Regions from separate parts of the Mesorhizobium sp. B1-1-8 genome, predicted to be linked through region 2. Evidence: riboswitches for the same ligand, from Rfam matches in the RefSeq annotation. Region 2 holds a riboswitch; the other holds the start of a gene.
What was found. Region 2 has a riboswitch for cobalamin ahead of FJ974_RS13575 (DUF1636 family protein). Riboswitches for the same ligand answer to the same signal wherever they lie in the genome.

Region 1 (7,810 bases), 2.2 Mb from region 2:
ACCTTCATCTTGGGCATGCGCCATGATCATGCGCGAAATATGCCGCTCCAGGCCGAATGTAAATGCGCGTCAGTGACGCGCCCGGTGCAAGATGCCTCATCCTGCTCTATCTTTCGGGCAGCGGAATGAACTCCTCCTCATCACCAGGAACGATATCGAAGCGGCCTGTCTTCCATTCTTCCTTGGCCTGTTGGATGCGTTCTTTCGAGGATGAGACGAAATTCCACCAGATATAGCGCCTGGAACCCAGCGACGCGCCGCCGAACAGCATGAAATGGGCGCCCTGTTCGGACGATACGACAATCTCGTCGCCCGGCTTGAACACCAGAAGCCGCTCGGCCGGAAAACGGTCGCCGGCGATCGAAACCTCGCCTTCCAGCGTATAGATGGCGCGCTCCTCGGCATCGGCCGGGATTTTCACGCTGGCGCCCGCAGCCAGCCTGAGGTCGGCGTAGAGCGTCTCCGAGGCGCTCGCCACCGGCGAGCGCAGGCCGGAGAATTCGCCGATGACGACCCGGCCCTCGACACCCTCGGCATCGATCTCGGGCAAGCGGATCACCGATGTATTCTCGAAGACCGGAGCGATCTCCTCCTTGCCGTCTGGCAATGCCAGCCAGGTCTGCAGGCCGGACATCGACATCGGCGCGCCGCGCAATTCGTCCGGCGTGCGCTCGGAATGAACGATGCCACGGCCGGCGGTCATCAGGTTCACGTCGCCGGGCGCGATCACCATTTCGGTGCCGAGCGAGTCGCGATGCCGGATCTTGCCGTCGAAAAGATAGGTGACGGTGGAAAGCCCGATATGCGGATGCGGGCGCACGTCGATGGCATGGCCGGCGCGCAGGATGGCGGGCCCCATGCGGTCGAAGAAGATGAACGGTCCGACCAGCCGGCGCTTGGCGGTCGGCAGCGCGCGACGGACCTCAAAGCCGCCAATGTCCTTGGCATTGGGGATGACCATCAGCTCGATCTGGTCGCAGGCGAAACCATCGCCCGGTTCAGGGTCGTTTCCCGGAAAGAAGCTCATTCGATCCCCTCAGGCGAACCGCAGCGCGGATCTGGCTTTCGCCTTGGCCGCCATTTCCTCGCGGTTGCGCGGCTCTTGTGTGGTTTCCAGCGAATCGAGCAGCTCGCGCGCCGCGGCGGCGATCGCCTCCACGGCGTGATAGAAAGCATGTTCGTTGCGCTTGGATGGTTTGGTGGAACCGCTCAGCTTGCGCACGAACTGAAGTGCTGCGTCATGCACTTCGTCATTGGTCGCCGGCGGTTCGAAATTGGCCAAGGTCTTGATGTTGCGGCACATAGCTTGAACTCCTGCTTCTCTGCCCCACCCGTTCCAAACTATTCCGCGTCGAGCGGCTCCGTGCCAACCGGCTTGCCGTCGCGCGACAGCCTGATCTTCTCGACCTTGTCCTCGGCCGCCTTCAGCAAACGGTCGCAATGGGCCTTCAGCGCCTCGCCGCGCTCGTAGATCTTGATCGACTGGTCGAGCGGGACGTCGCCGCGCTCCAGATCATCGACGATCTTCTCCAGCGCGTCGAGCGCCTGTTCGAAGCTCATCGCCTTGACGTCTTCATTGCCTTCGCCAGCCATATCCTATCCCTTCATCAGCCGCCCGACATGGGCGGCGACCGAAAATGCCAGTCCCTGCAGATCGTAGCCGCCCTCCAGCAGGGAAACGAGCCGGTTGCCGCTGTGGCGTCCGGCGCGTTCCATCAGCTGGCCCGTCGCCCAGTCGAAATCCTCCTCGGTCAGGTTGATCTCGGCCAGCGGATCGCGACGGTGCGCGTCGAAACCGGCCGAAATGATGATCAGGTCGGGCGCGAACGCTTCGATCGACGGCAGCACGCGCGACAGGAACGCGTCGCGGAACGCTTCGCTGCCGGTTTGCGGCGCCAGCGGCGCGTTGACGATGTTGCCGGCGCCGGTTTCGTTTTTTGCCCCGGTGCCCGGATAAAGCGGCATCTGGTGCGTCGAGCAGTAGAGCACCGACGGGTCGTCCCAAAAAATGTCCTGCGTGCCGTTGCCGTGGTGGACATCCCAGTCGACGATGGCGACGCGCTCGGCCTGGTGCTTTTTTTGCGCGTAGCGGGCGGCAATCGCCGCAGTGTTGAAAAGGCAGAAGCCCATCGCTGTGGTCTTCTCGGCATGGTGGCCGGGTGGACGCGCGGCAACGAAGGCATTGGCGGCGCGGCCCTCGAAAACGTCGTCGACGGCGGCGTTGGCGGCGCCGATCGCCGTCACCGCCGCTTGCCAGCTCTTCGGGCTGGCAGTGGTGTCGGCATCGATGCGGGCGAGCCCGGTTTCGGGGATCGCGGCGCGCACGCGCTCGACGAAATCCTCAGGATGCGCGTAGAGGATGGTCGCCTCGTCGCCCTCCGGCGCCTGGACGCGGTCTAGGGCTGAAAACGCCTCGTCGTCCAGCACGCGTTCGATGGCGCGCAGACGGTCGGGCCGCTCGGGATGGCCGGGCGGCGTGATGTGTTCGAGGAAGACCGGATGGGTGTAGAGACGGGTAGCCATTGCCCTAATCTAGGCACCTACGACCGGAATGACCATGTTTCGAATTCCAATGGCTGGGGAAATCGCGCCTTGCCGTGTCGCCGGCGGCATTGGCGTCGCGCTGCGTTCGCGATAAGGTCCCGCCGCTGCCTGGTGCCCGCGACGCGGGAGAATCGGGAACACGGTTGAATTCCGTGGCGTGCCCAACGCTGTGAGGGGGACCGCGCCGGCAAAAGCCACTGTCGATGACGGGAAGGCGCCGGACGCGGGTCGATCCCGAGCCAGAAGACCGGCCCGGCAGACATGGTCGTCCGCATGGTCAGGCGGAGGACTGCTTATCGCAAGGGGACAAGCGATGACGGTACCAGCAACCGCCGCGGGCGGCGAAGACTTTGACCAATTGGGGCGCGACGCCGTCTACCGGGCGATGTTCACCAGGCGCGACGTGCGCAGCCACTTCGTGTCGGACGATCTCGATGACCGGGTGCTGGCGCGGCTGCTTACGGCCGCTCATCACGCGCCGTCGGTCGGCTACATGCAGCCGTGGAATTTCATCGTTATCCGCGATGCGGAACGGCGGCGGCAGGTGCGCGATTTGTTTCTCGCCGCCCGCGAACAGGAATTGCCGGCCATGGAAGAAGAGCGGCGGGCGCTCTACCGCAAGCTGAAGCTCGAAGGCATCTGCGAAAGCGCGCTGAACCTGTGCATCACCTGCGACCGGCAGCGCTCGCAAAACTCGCCGCTCGGGCGCTGGCACAATCCGGAGATGGACCTCTACAGCACCGTCTGTGCCGTGCAGAATTTCTGGCTGGCCGCGCGGGCCGAGGGCGTCGGCGTCGGCTGGGTCAGCATCATCGAAACGCAAGCGCTGAAGCGGCTGCTGTCGATCCCCGAGCACGTGACGCCGATCGCCTATCTGTGCGTCGGCCGCGTCTCGGAATTCGCGCCGAAACCGGATCTCGAAGCGCATGGCTGGGGCCGTCGGCTGCCGCTGCCAGAGCTGGTGATGAGCGAGATTTTCTGCGGCGCCGGCGAGGCGCCGCTCAAATCGGCGATAGTGAGGCTCGGCGCGGAAGACCGGCGGAAGCCATGATCAGACTGCGGTGCTCGGCGCCTCCCAGCGCGAGCCGCGGAAGGAGGCAAGCGCCCTGTCCTTGAGCTCGCGGAATTTCGACGAGGTTTCGACCAGCCGCCGGTCCCATTCGGGATTGGGAACCTGGCCCTCGATGGTTGCGAAATAGACCTGCATCAGCGAAACGATGGCGAATGGCTCGATGAAGGCCGCCTTGAAGGCCCACGCAAAGACGATGGCGAGCACGAAGGCCCAGCCGGCAAGCTGTCCCGGCATGACCCACAGGATGGCGGCGGCCGGCGCCAGCATCAAAAGGAAAATGAGGAAGGACACGCCCCACATGATCGCCGCCAGCCAGACCGCGTTCTTGACCATGATCTTGCCGTTCTGGGCGTAAAGCACGACGCCTTGCCTGGCAGTCTCGAAAGGCGTGCTCGAATTGATGCGGATGTTGTAGCCGAGGATGATCTCGTCGACATAGGTCAGCGACAGGCGGATGACGGTGTTGACGAAGCTGACGAGGCCGCTAAGGCCGGGAATGGGCAGGAAGGCGGCGATGCCGGCGGTCAGGCCGGTGATGGCGCGGATGGCGCCGTTGACCAGCGTATCGACGACAAAAAGGATATTGGCCTCGGCGAAACGCTGGGCGACCACTTCCCTGGCATAGGCGATCTGGCCCTGCCCGTCGGGAACGTCATGGCCGTCGATGAGATGGACCATGACCGCGATGTGCCCGGCCTTGACGATGTAGAGGATGTATCCGCGGATCCAGTACATAGCGACCGCGACGACGCCGAAGCCGACCACGCCGCCCCAGAGCGCGAAGGAGAGCGGACCGTCGGGATCGGTCGAGATGTGGCCGACGCCATAGCCGACGCTGGCGCCGGTGCCGGTCGCCATGATGAAAGCCAGCGTGATGCCGAAATAGACGATCATGCGAAAGACGATGAAAGGCCATGTCCTCATCATGATGGACACCGACCTGCCGATGCTGAAGTCCCACATGGCCCGACCCCTGCCTTAAGATGGCGCGAGAGGATGCGCCCACGCACGAGATTGTCAACGCGGCAGCGGCGTGCCGGCCCAAAAACCGGTGCACAAGCCGGCGGGTGTGGTTACCCGGTCGTTTGCTTTGGCTTCTTGAGCAACCCTTCGAGCAGCTGCTTGAATGCTGCTATCGCCTTCTTCGACGTCGCTTCAGGGTCCTTGGAATTGGCGATGCGCTGCGAGGCCTGGCTGCTGGCGCCGTTGATCAGCCGCGCCGCGGTTTCGGGATCGAGATCGGGCACGACGACGCCCTCTTGCTGCAAGGCCGTCAGGTGCTCGGTCATTGAAGCGACGCAGGCATTAGCGTTCGCCCATTGTGCCGGGTCGCCGAGGACGGCCGGGCCGTCGCGGAACATGATGCGCTGGATCTCCGGCTCCAGCGCCATCTCGATATAGGTGGTGCACTCGTCGACGAAGTGCTGCCAGCGGGTTGGCGCCCGTGACGCTACCTCGTTCACGCGCGCTGCCATCTCACCGTCGATCTCCGCGATCACCGCCTGCAACAGGCCCTTCTTGTCGCCGAAATGATGGTAGAGCGCACCGCGCGTCAGGCCGGCCGAAGCAGTAAAATCGTCCATCGAAGCGTCTGCATAGCCGATCGTGCCGAAGGCATGGCGGGCTGCGGCGATCAGCTTGGCGCGCGTCTCGGCGATCATCTCCTTGCGGGGTTTGTGCATGGCTTCTGGACCTATCCACATACGCTCCGTATGCCAATTGACATACGCTACGTATGAACTATCTGACACTCATACGCCGCGTATGTAATTGCCTGCCTTCCCCTTGTCGAGGAACAAGACGATGCGAAACCCCTATTTGGAAATCTTTCGGGCTCCCGGCACCAAGGGTTTTGCCGCGGCTGCCTTTATCGCCCGGCTGCCGATCGCCATGGCGCCGATCGGCATCGTGGCGATGCTGGCACAGACGCATGGCGAATACTGGCTGGCCGGAGCCGTCTCGGCGACCTATGCGCTGGTCAACGCCTTTCTGTCCCCGCAGATATCGAGACTGGTGGACCGGCTCGGCCAGACACGAGTGGCCATGCCGGCAACCTTCATTTCCGTGCTTTTCTTCGCAACACTGATCGTAGCTGCCAATCAGCATTGGCCGATATGGACATTGTTCTTGTCGGCACTGCTTGCCGCCGCAATGCCGAGCATCCCGGCGCTGGTGCGGGCGCGCTGGACCGAGATTTTCCGCGATCGGCCAGAGCTCAACACCGCCTTCGCCTTTGAATCCGCGGCCGACGAGCTGGTTTATGTCGCCGGTGCGTCGCTGTCGGTGGGCTTAAGCGCTGCGCTGTTCCCGGAAGCCGGCGTGCTGGTGAGCACCCTGCTGCTCGCCTTCGGCTCGGCTGCGTTCCTGCTTCAGCGTTCGACGGAGCCGCCGGTGCGTCCGGCGGCGGATGGCGCGGCCGGATCGGCGATCCGCCTTAGGCCGGTGCAGATCATCACTTTCGCTCTGATCTTCATCGGCGCGACCTTCGCGACGACGGAAGTGACCACGGTTGCCATCACCAAAGAGCTCGGCCAGCCCGAGGCGGCCAGTCTGGTCATCGGCGTCTATGCGCTGGGATCCTTTGTGCTCGGCATCATCATCGGCGCGCTCAATCTGACAATGCCGCTGCAACGGCAACTGGCGATTGCCGTCGCCGTCATCGCGCTCACCACGCTGCCGCTGCTGTTTGCCGACACCGTACCGTTGCTGGCGCTAGCCGTCTTCGTCAGCGGTTTCGCCATCTCGCCGACCTTCATCACCGCCTTCGGCCTGATCGAGCGTCATGTGCCGGCGGCGATGCTGACGGAAGGCGTCACCTGGGTGACGACCGGGATCGGCATCGGCATGGCGCTGGGCTCCTTCGCTGCCGGCGCGGTGGTCGACGCGTTCGGCCCGCAGAGCGGATTCTGGGTATCGGTGGCGGCGGGCGCGATTGCGCTCGGCACAGTGCTCGCCGGCCAATGCCGGCTGGCAACGGAGGATTGCGACGTGGATCGGGGCGAGGCGGTGGTCCCGGCGGAGTGACGGTTATTCGGTCACAGACGTTGGCAGTTAGCCGAGGGCTCCTCGACATCGTCATCCACGGACGGAGCGACGCGAAGCGGAGCGCGGACCCGAGGATCCATTCCGTTACCTTGATCGTAGAGTGCAGCGGAGCAGAATTCTGAACCGTCGCGACGCTTCGACGTCACGGAATGGATCCTCGGGTCTTCGCGCGTCGCTTCGCTCCTTGCTCCGCCCGTGGATGACGACGTCGCGGAGGACCGTCAATCCGTCGACGGACTACAAAATCTCGGTCTTGGCGATGTGGATGCCAAAACCTTCGAGGCCGACATAGTGGCGCTCACGCGAGGCGATCAGGTTGATGGAGGAAATGCCGAGATCCTTCAGAATCTGGGCGCCAAGCCCGATCTCGCGCCACTCGCTCTCGCGGCGGCGCGCCTCTTCGTGGTCCTCGCGGTCGCCGCTCGCCGGCCGCTTGCGCTCCTGATGGGCGACGCCGACGGAGCCTTCGCGCAGATAGACGATGACGCCGCGCCGGCGCTCGCCCATCGCCTTCATGATGGCGTCCAGCCGATGGCTGGTGCCGAACACGTCGGTGACGACATCCTCCGAATGCAGGCGCACCGGCACCTCCTCGCCATCGCGGATATCGCCGAAGACGACTGCGAGATGGTGCATGGAATCCCAAGGCAGCGTGTAAGTGAAGGCCTGCGCCTTGCCGCCGGGCGTGTCGATGTCCGAGCAGGCGACGCGCACGACCAGCGTCTCTTTGCGCTGCCGGTAGGCGATGAGATCGGCGACCGAAACCTGCTTCAGCCCATGCTCCTCGGCAAAGGCCGCGACCTGCGGGCCGCGCTTGACCGTGCCGTCGTCGTTGACCAGTTCGGAAATGACGCCGACCGGCGGCAGGCCGGCGAGCTTGCAGAGGTCGACGGCGGCTTCCGTATGGCCGGAGCGCATCAGCACGCCGCCTTCGCGCGCGATCAGCGGGAAGATGTGGCCAGGGCGGACGAAATCCGACGGGCCGACATTGCCGTTGGCGAGATTGCGGACGGTCAGCGTGCGGTCATCGGCCGAAATGCCGGTCGTGGTGCCGTGCTTGAAATCGACGCTGACGGTGAAGGCGGTGGTGTGGGCGGAATCATTGTCGGCCACCATCGGCTGCAGGTTCAGGCGCCGCGCTTCCTCGCG
Region 2 (7,810 bases):
CGCGCCGACTGAAACCGCTCGGCGATGACCTTCGCCGCCGCCGGGTTCTCGCGCAGGATGAAGGCGCGAACCTCCGGATCGCCGACGTAAGCATCGTGAACCGCCTCGATCAGCGTTCCCGAAATGGCATTCGTGGTCTCGGCGAAGCCGACCAGGCGGTCGACCGTCTCGGCGAATTCCGAGGCGCCGCGCGGGCCGTGGCGCATCTGGCCGGCGATGAAGCGGGGATTGACGGCGCGGGCGCGCACCACGCGGGTCACCGCCTCGCCGACCGAGCGCGGCTTCGGCTTTTTCGGGTCGGTGGTATCAAGCACGATGACGTCGGCATTCCTGCCGAGCGCGGCAAGGGCGGCCGAAAACCCGCCGATGAAGGCGACGTCGGCCGAGCCTTCGAGGATGTCGCGGCCCGGATCGTCGCCGGTGTGGACGAGAAGGTCGGCTTCGGCGATGCGGCCTTCGAAGGCGCCGGGCGCCGAGATCGCTTCGCCGTCGGCGCCGCCATAGGCATGCGAGGTGGCGTCGAGATAGGCGCGGCCGATCTCTTCGCGCGCGCCCCATTCGCCGCGCGACAGCAGGTCCTCGACACCGGCGCCATAGGTGCCGGGCGAGGTGCCGAAAATGCGCGGGGCGATCTTGCCCTCGGCACGGGTCGCTGCTGCAAGCGGATTTTCGGAATCGTCCTCGTCGCGCGCGGCAACGGCGTTTGCGGCCGCATCGATAAGGGCGATCTGGGTCGGGAACATGTCGCGGAACAGGCCGGAAATGCGCCAGGTGACGTCGACGCGCGGGCGGTCGAGCGTCGCCGGCGGCAGCACCTCGATGCCGGTGACGCGGCCGGTCGCGCTATCCCACTGCGGCCGGCAGCCCATCAGCGCCAGGCCTTGCGCGATCTCCTCGCCGCCGGTGCGCAGCGAAGCCGAGCCCCAAAGGTCGATGACCAGCGATCGCGGCCAGTCGCCATGCGCCTGCATATAGCTGCGCACCACTTCTTCCGCTGCCGCCTGGCCAAGATCGTAGGCTGTTGGCGTCGGCATGGTGCGCGGATCGGAAGTGAAGAGGTTGCGCCCCGTAGGCAGCACGTCGGACCGGCCGCGCGCCGGCGCACCGGCGGGGCTTGCCTTGATGTGGCGGCCGTCGAGGGCGGCGAGCAGGGCCGATTTTTCGGCTTCGGCGCTTTGCCGGCGCAGCGGATCGGTTTCGTCTTCCGGCACGCGGCCGTAGACATGCAGCCCGTCCTTGACGGCGAAATCTTTCAGGTCGCAGAGCCAGGCGTCGATGCGGCGCAGCGCCTCGTCGGGCGCATCGGTGCCGGCAACGCCGGCTTCAGAAGCGAGGCCTGTCTTCTGCGCCGTTTCGACGATCAGCTTCGCAAGTCGGTCGCGGCGGCGCCGGTCGAGCCCGTCGGCTTGCGCATATTCATCTACAAGCCGTTCCAGCCGTTGCTGCGCTTCGTCGAGGCCGGCGCCGGTCAGCGGTGGCGGCAAATGGCCGAGCGTGACGGCGGCGATGCGCCGCTTGGCCTGCGCCGCCTCGCCGGGGTTGGAGACGATGAAGGGATAGATAACCGGCAGCGGGCCGGTGACGATCTCGGGAAAACAGTTTTCGGAGAGCGCAACCGTCTTGCCCGGCAGCCATTCCAGCGTGCCATGCGCGCCAACATGGACGATGGCATGGACGCCGAGCGATTTTTGCAACCAGAGGCCGAAAGCGATCAGCTCGTGACGGGGCGGCAGCGTCGGGTCGTGGTAGTCGGCGCGGCGATCGGCAGAGCGGCCGCGATCGGGGGCAAGCGCCACGGTGACGTTGCCGAAGGTGGCGGCACGGAAGGGGAAGTGGGGGCTTGCCTGCGAAGGTAGGCGTTCTGGCGCCCCCCTCTCTGTCCTGCCGGACATCTCCCCCTCAAGGGGGGAGATTATTCCTTCACCTCGGCTTTCGCCAATTTTCAGCGTTTTACGGGAGGAGCCGGCGGCGGAACTGCCAATCTCCCCCCCTGAGGGGGAGATGTCCGGTAGGACAGAGAGGGGGGCCTCGCGCAGACTTATCTCGTCCATCTTTCCCCAGGCCGCGTCGACGGCAGCCACCGCCTCAGCCGACAGATCCCTGGAGAATTTCAGATACGCCTCCAATCCGAGCCCTTCGCCACTTCGCTCCAGCGCATCCAGCAATTCCCTTGGCGATTGCGGAATCCCTTCAACCGCATAACCCTGTTCCCTCAGGTCGTGCAGCATCGCCAGCACGCTTGAAGGCACATCGAGGCCGACGGCATAACCGGTGCGGCCGGGGGCGCTCGGGTAATCCGGGATCAGGATGGCCAGCTTGCGCTCAGCCCGCTTCGCCCGCTGCAGCCGGATGAAAGCCGCGATGCGGGCGGCGACCTGCGCGACGCGATCCGGTTCCGGCCGGTTGGCGAACGCGCGGAAGGCCAGCGCCGGATCGGTTTCGATTTCGCCTTTGAAGGACACGGCGCCGGCGAGGATGCGGCCGTCGAGCTCCGGCAGCACGACATGCATGGCAAGGTCGGCCGGCGCCAGGCCGCGCTGGTTCTTCTCCCACACCTCGCGCCTGGTCGTCGCGACAATGACCTGGAAGACGGGCACGCCGGCACGGTCGAACAGAGTTTCTGTACCAGGCTCGGCGCCGGAGGCAAAGGCTGTGGCGGTGACGATGGCGGCGGGGTTCAATGTTGCGAGTGCGGTTTCGACGAAGGCGAGCGACGTCGGATCTTTCAGACTGGAAACGAAGATCGGTACCGGGGTGAGACCTTGCAGCTTCAACGCTTCCACGAGAGCGTCGATCGGCGCTACGTCTGCCGCCAGCAGCATCGAGCGGTAGAAGAGGATGGGGATGATGGGCGCGACGTTCCCCTCCCCCTCGAGGGGAGGGTGGCCCGCAGGGCCGGGTGGGGTCGGGACGACCGGGCTGGATCCTTCATCCTGTCGCCGCACTTCAGGGCGTTGGCGCGTTTCGCAGAGGACCCCACCCCCGGCCTGCGGCCGGATCCTCCCGTCAAGGGGGAGGGGGACGCCGCGCTCCACGACGCCAAATCCTGGCACGTAAAACCCAGCCTTCGGCACACTGACCGGCTCAGCCACGGCCGCATCCGACCCCGCCAGCCGTGCCAGCCTTTGCACCAGCGCGTTCATATTGGCCGGCCCGCCCTCACGAAAATAACCGAGCAACGCATCAAGCTCCTCGCGCGGCAGCGTCGAGGCTTCGATCAGGCGCTGATCCTCGTCGTGACTCTCGCCCGGCAGCAGCGCCAGCTTGATGCCTCGCTCGCGCGCAACCGCTGCCAACTGGTCGCAGCCATAGCGCCACCAGTCGTAGCCGCCGAGGATGCGCACGAGGATGACCCTGGCATGCTTGGCGACGCTGTCGACCCAGAGGTCGACGGACATCGGATGGCGCAGGTCACGAAGCGCTGCGAGCCGCATCGATGGCAGGCGCTCCGCATCCGCCTTCCATGCCGCCGCCAGTCCGGCGAGATCACTGTCGGTGAAGGACAGGGCCACGACATCCGCAGGTGTCTGCCTGAGATCGATCGGCTCGGCGAGATCGTCGAGCGAGGCGGAGGTCGTGGTGAGGATATGCATCGCTTTTCGTGTTGACCTCAGCCGGCGAGGATACGCTCGATCGCCGGACGGTTCAGCCCCTTCAGGCCAATGACGACGAGGCGCGAGCGGCGGTTGTCTTCGGCCGTCCAGGCGCGGTCGTAATAGTGGTTGACGCGCGGCCCGACGGCCTGCAGCAGCAGCCGCATCGGCTTGCCGCCGACTTCGACGAAACCCTTCACCCGCAAGACGTTTTCCTGCTCGGCCGCCGTGGCGACGCGCCTGGCCAGTTCGTCCGGATTGGCGATCGACGGGATATCGATGACGAAAGAGTCAAAGTCGTCGTGCTCGTGGTCGAGCTCGTCATCGTGATGGGTCTTGCGGTTCTCGATATCATCCTCGACCGCAAGCCCGAGGCCGAGCAGCACCGACGGATCGACCTTGCCCTGCGCGGTGGGCACGACCTTGACCGCCCGCGCGATATGCTCGCCGATGGCGGCGTTGGCGCGCGCCGAGCCCGCCGCATCCATCAAATCGCTCTTCGACAGGATGATCAGGTCGGCGCAGGCGATCTGGTCCTCGAACACTTCCTCGACCGGATCGTCATGGTCGAGGCTTTCGTCCTGCGCGCGCTGCGCCTGCAGCGCCTCCATGTCGGAGGCAACGCGGCCCTCGGCCAGCGCCGGCCCGTCGACCACGGCGATGACGCCGTCCACCGTGACGCGGCTTTTTACGCTCGGCCACTGGAAGGCCTGCACAAGCGGCTTTGGCAAAGCCAGGCCGGAGGTCTCGATCAGGATGTGGTCGACCTTGGGCGTGCGCGACAGGATCTGGTCGAGCGCCGGAACGAAATCGTCGGCGACGGTGCAGCAGATGCAGCCATTGGCGAGCTCGACGATGTTCTCCTCCGGGCAGCTGTCGATGCCGCAGCCCTTCAGGATCTCGCCGTCGATGCCGATGTCGCCGAATTCGTTGACGATAATCGCCAGCCGCTTGCCCTTGGCGTTCTCAAGCAGGTTGCGGATCAGCGTCGTCTTGCCGGCGCCGAGAAAGCCGGTGACGACGGTGCAGGGGACGCGCGAAACGGAAGCGTTCATGATCAGTCCTTCAGCATGTCGAGGGGAGGAATGCGGGCAACAAGGCCGCGCTTCAGGCAATCGGGCCGGCCGCGCCAAGGGATGAGACCGTCGGTGGAGGTGGCGAAAAGCTTTGCGCCGGCGACGAGGTCGGCGCCGCTGGTCGTCTCCAGGTCGCCGAAGACATAGCTCCAGCAGCCGTCGCGCAGGATCGCGGCACTGAGGCGGCGCTTGCAATTGCCGAGGCATTCGACGGTACGGATGCAAATGTTTTCGGGAGCCGCGGCCCGCCGGGCGTCTTCGGCCAGCAGCGCGCCGGCGCGGGGGTGCGCGTCGGAACCGGTTTCGTCGCGGCAGGAGACGCAGACGATGACGGTGACGCCGGCCAAGACATCGCTATCGCCGGACGCATTGTCCGCTGTGCCAGCCGAAAAACTGCTGTCTTGGTCCAAAAATCAGGCTCCTTGCCCGGTAACCCGCCGGGCGATCGGATTCTTATGTCGCAGACGGCAGGTCTCCTGGCTCGCGGGTCATCGCCTTGGTAGCCGCCTTCCCGGGAATATCCCAGTGGCTTTCGGCCTTGGCTCTTCGCTCACAGTTGCGGGGACAGCCGCGGATTTGGGATTTTGTCCCGCACCGCATTCCCTCTTGGCTCCTCCCTTTGCCGAGAGGAGACCGTCTGCACCGGATTTAGGCTTACGGGTGTAGGCGTGTCAACGCGCGGTTACGACGCGGCGATGTCGGCCAGCGCCGGCCCGAGATCGCCAGCCGGAGTCACCTCGATGCGCTCCAGGCCAAGCCAGCCCTGCATCTGCTTCAGTTCCTCGAAGAGCTGGGCGACTGTCTCCGGCGGGGCGCCGGGCTCAGTATAGGCGGCATGGACGCGCAACACACCGGCCGGACGGTCGGCCTTGAGGTCGATGCGCCCGACGATCCGGTCGCCGAGCAGGAACGGCAGCACATAATAGCCGTATTGGCGTTTTTCGGCCGGCGTGTAGATCTCGATGCGATAGCGGAAATCGAACAGCCTTTCTGTGCGCGAGCGTTCGAAGACCACCGGGTCGAACGGGGCGAGCAGGGCGCGCGCCTCGATTTTTCGTGGCAGGCGGGCATCCCTATGAAGGTAAGCCGGCTTGTCCCAGCCCTCGACGCGCACCGGCAGCAACTCGCCCGTCTCGACCAGTTCCTCCAGCCGGCCTTTCATGTCGGCGGGCGACAGGCGGAAATAATCGCGCAGGTCGCCTGCCGTCGCTATGCCGTGGGCGCGGGCGGAAATGCGCAGCAATTCGCGATGCGCATCCTCGGCCGCCGGCACCGGCAAGTCGAGGACCGCCTGCGGCAGAACGCGTTCCGGAAGGTCGTAGTAGCGTTCGAAGCCGCGCCGATAGGCGGTGGTGATGCGCCCGGCCCAGAACAGCCATTCGAAAGCGTGCTTGGCCTCGCTCCAGCCCCACCAGCCGCCATTGCCCTTGTGGCCCTCTATGCCGGAGGCGGCGATCGGCCCGCGCTCGGCGACCTGGTCATAGATATCCTTGATCAGTCCGGTCCGCTCGCGGCCCCATTTGGCCAGACCGAGATACATCTCGTCGCCTTGCTCGGCGCGCTGCATGCGCCAGCGCAGCAGCGGATAAGTCTCGACCGGCAGGAACGAAGCCTCATGCGCCCAATATTCGAAAACCGTGCGCTTGCGGTTGACGGCTGCGCTGTCAAGCAGCGAAAGCGGGTAGGGGCCGAGTCGCGAATAGAGCGGCATGTAGTGAGCGCGCACCACCGCGCTGACGGAATCGATCTGCAATAGGCCGGTGCGGGAGAGCACGCGGGCGAGATGGCGGCGATCGGGCGTGCCGGACGGCCGCGGATCGGTGAAACCCTGCGCGCCAAGCGCTATGCGCCTGGCCATGGCGAGCGAGATTTTTTCCTTCATCAAAACGCCTTGCCCGATCGTTTTACTCGAATTCCTGGCCGATGATTCCGGCCATGCTAGCAGGCCAGTGGCAGGATATGTGTCAGGAGAAAAAGTGGAGTAAAACATGAAGGAAATCAAACAGGAGCGGATCGGACCAGTTTGTTCCGATATGGCGTCCAGGGCCGCGAATTGAACAAGGTTTGACTTGCTTCGCCGAAACCGCTGCGCTAACCCTCGCCGCGTTGCAGCATAGGCGCCCTAAAACGGTTCAGCGGTAAATCTGTCACGCTTCCGCAATAGGGTTGGTTGCTGTAATCAACGTTGATTGGCCGCCAAGGGAAAGCCGCTGCATGAGCGCACTCCTGAGTTCGTATCTGCCCATCGTCCTGTTCATCGCCGTGGCGCTGGTCGTCGGTTTGGCGCTGATCATCGCGCCGTTTCTGGTCGCCTACCAGAATCCCGACCCGGAAAAGCTGTCTGCGTATGAATGCGGCTTCAATTCGTTCGACGACGCCCGCATGAAGTTCGACATCCGCTTCTACCTTGTGTCGATCCTGTTCATCATCTTCGATCTCGAAGTCGCCTTCCTGTTCCCCTGGGCGGTGTCCTTCTCCAAGGTCGGCATGCTCGGTTTCTGGTCGATGATGGTGTTTTTGGCTGTGCTGACCATCGGCTTTGCCTATGAATGGAAAAAAGGAGCGCTGGAATGGGATTGAACGACAGTTCAGGCACCCTCGTCGCGCCGAAGCCCAAGGGCATCATCGATCCCAACACCGGCCGGCCGGTGGGGGAGGATGATCCCTTCTTTCTCGAAATCAACAATGAGCTGGCCGACAAGGGCTTTCTCGTCACCTCGACCGAAGCGCTGATCACCTGGGCGCGCAGCGGTTCGCTGATGTTCATGACCTTCGGCCTCGCTTGCTGCGCGGTCGAGATGATCCACACCTCGATGCCGCGTTATGACTCCGAGCGTTTCGGCGTCGCGCCGCGCGCCTCGCCGCGCCAGTCCGACATCATGATCGTCGCCGGCACGCTGACCAACAAGATGGCGCCGGCGCTGCGCAAGGTCTACGACCAGATGCCGGAGCCGCGCTACGTCATCTCGATGGGTTCCTGCGCCAATGGCGGCGGCTATTACCACTATTCCTATTCGGTGGTGCGCGGCTGCGACCGCATCGTGCCGGTCGACATCTACGTCCCCGGCTGCCCGCCGAGCGCCGAAGCGCTGCTCTACGGCATTCTTCTGTTGCAGAAGAAGATCCGCCGCACCGGCACGA

Region 1: linked by a shared signal. The riboswitch ahead of bluB (5,6-dimethylbenzimidazole synthase) and the one ahead of FJ974_RS13575 (DUF1636 family protein) in region 2 are both predicted to bind cobalamin.

What each region holds. Positions count from the first base shown of each region.
Region 1 is NZ_CP083956.1:4,959,233-4,967,042, forward strand. It holds gene FJ974_RS24410 (pirin family protein) at 107-1,027, opposite strand; gene FJ974_RS24415 (DUF2277 domain-containing protein) at 1,037-1,303, opposite strand; gene FJ974_RS24420 (exodeoxyribonuclease VII small subunit) at 1,342-1,593, opposite strand; gene FJ974_RS24425 (histone deacetylase family protein) at 1,597-2,523, opposite strand; cobalamin riboswitch at 2,637-2,815, shown strand; gene bluB (5,6-dimethylbenzimidazole synthase) at 2,858-3,595, shown strand; gene FJ974_RS24435 (hypothetical protein) at 3,596-4,579, opposite strand; gene FJ974_RS24440 (TetR/AcrR family transcriptional regulator) at 4,690-5,298, opposite strand; gene FJ974_RS24445 (MFS transporter) at 5,420-6,640, shown strand; gene ribB (3,4-dihydroxy-2-butanone-4-phosphate synthase) at 6,899-7,810, opposite strand, start outside.
Region 2 is NZ_CP083956.1:2,785,270-2,793,079, forward strand. It holds gene FJ974_RS13565 (cobaltochelatase subunit CobN) at 1-3,593, opposite strand, end outside; gene cobW (cobalamin biosynthesis protein CobW) at 3,611-4,648, opposite strand; gene FJ974_RS13575 (DUF1636 family protein) at 4,651-5,079, opposite strand; cobalamin riboswitch at 5,118-5,322, opposite strand; gene FJ974_RS13580 (winged helix-turn-helix domain-containing protein) at 5,352-6,551, opposite strand; gene FJ974_RS13585 (NADH-quinone oxidoreductase subunit A) at 6,884-7,249, shown strand; gene FJ974_RS13590 (NuoB/complex I 20 kDa subunit family protein) at 7,240-7,810, shown strand, end outside.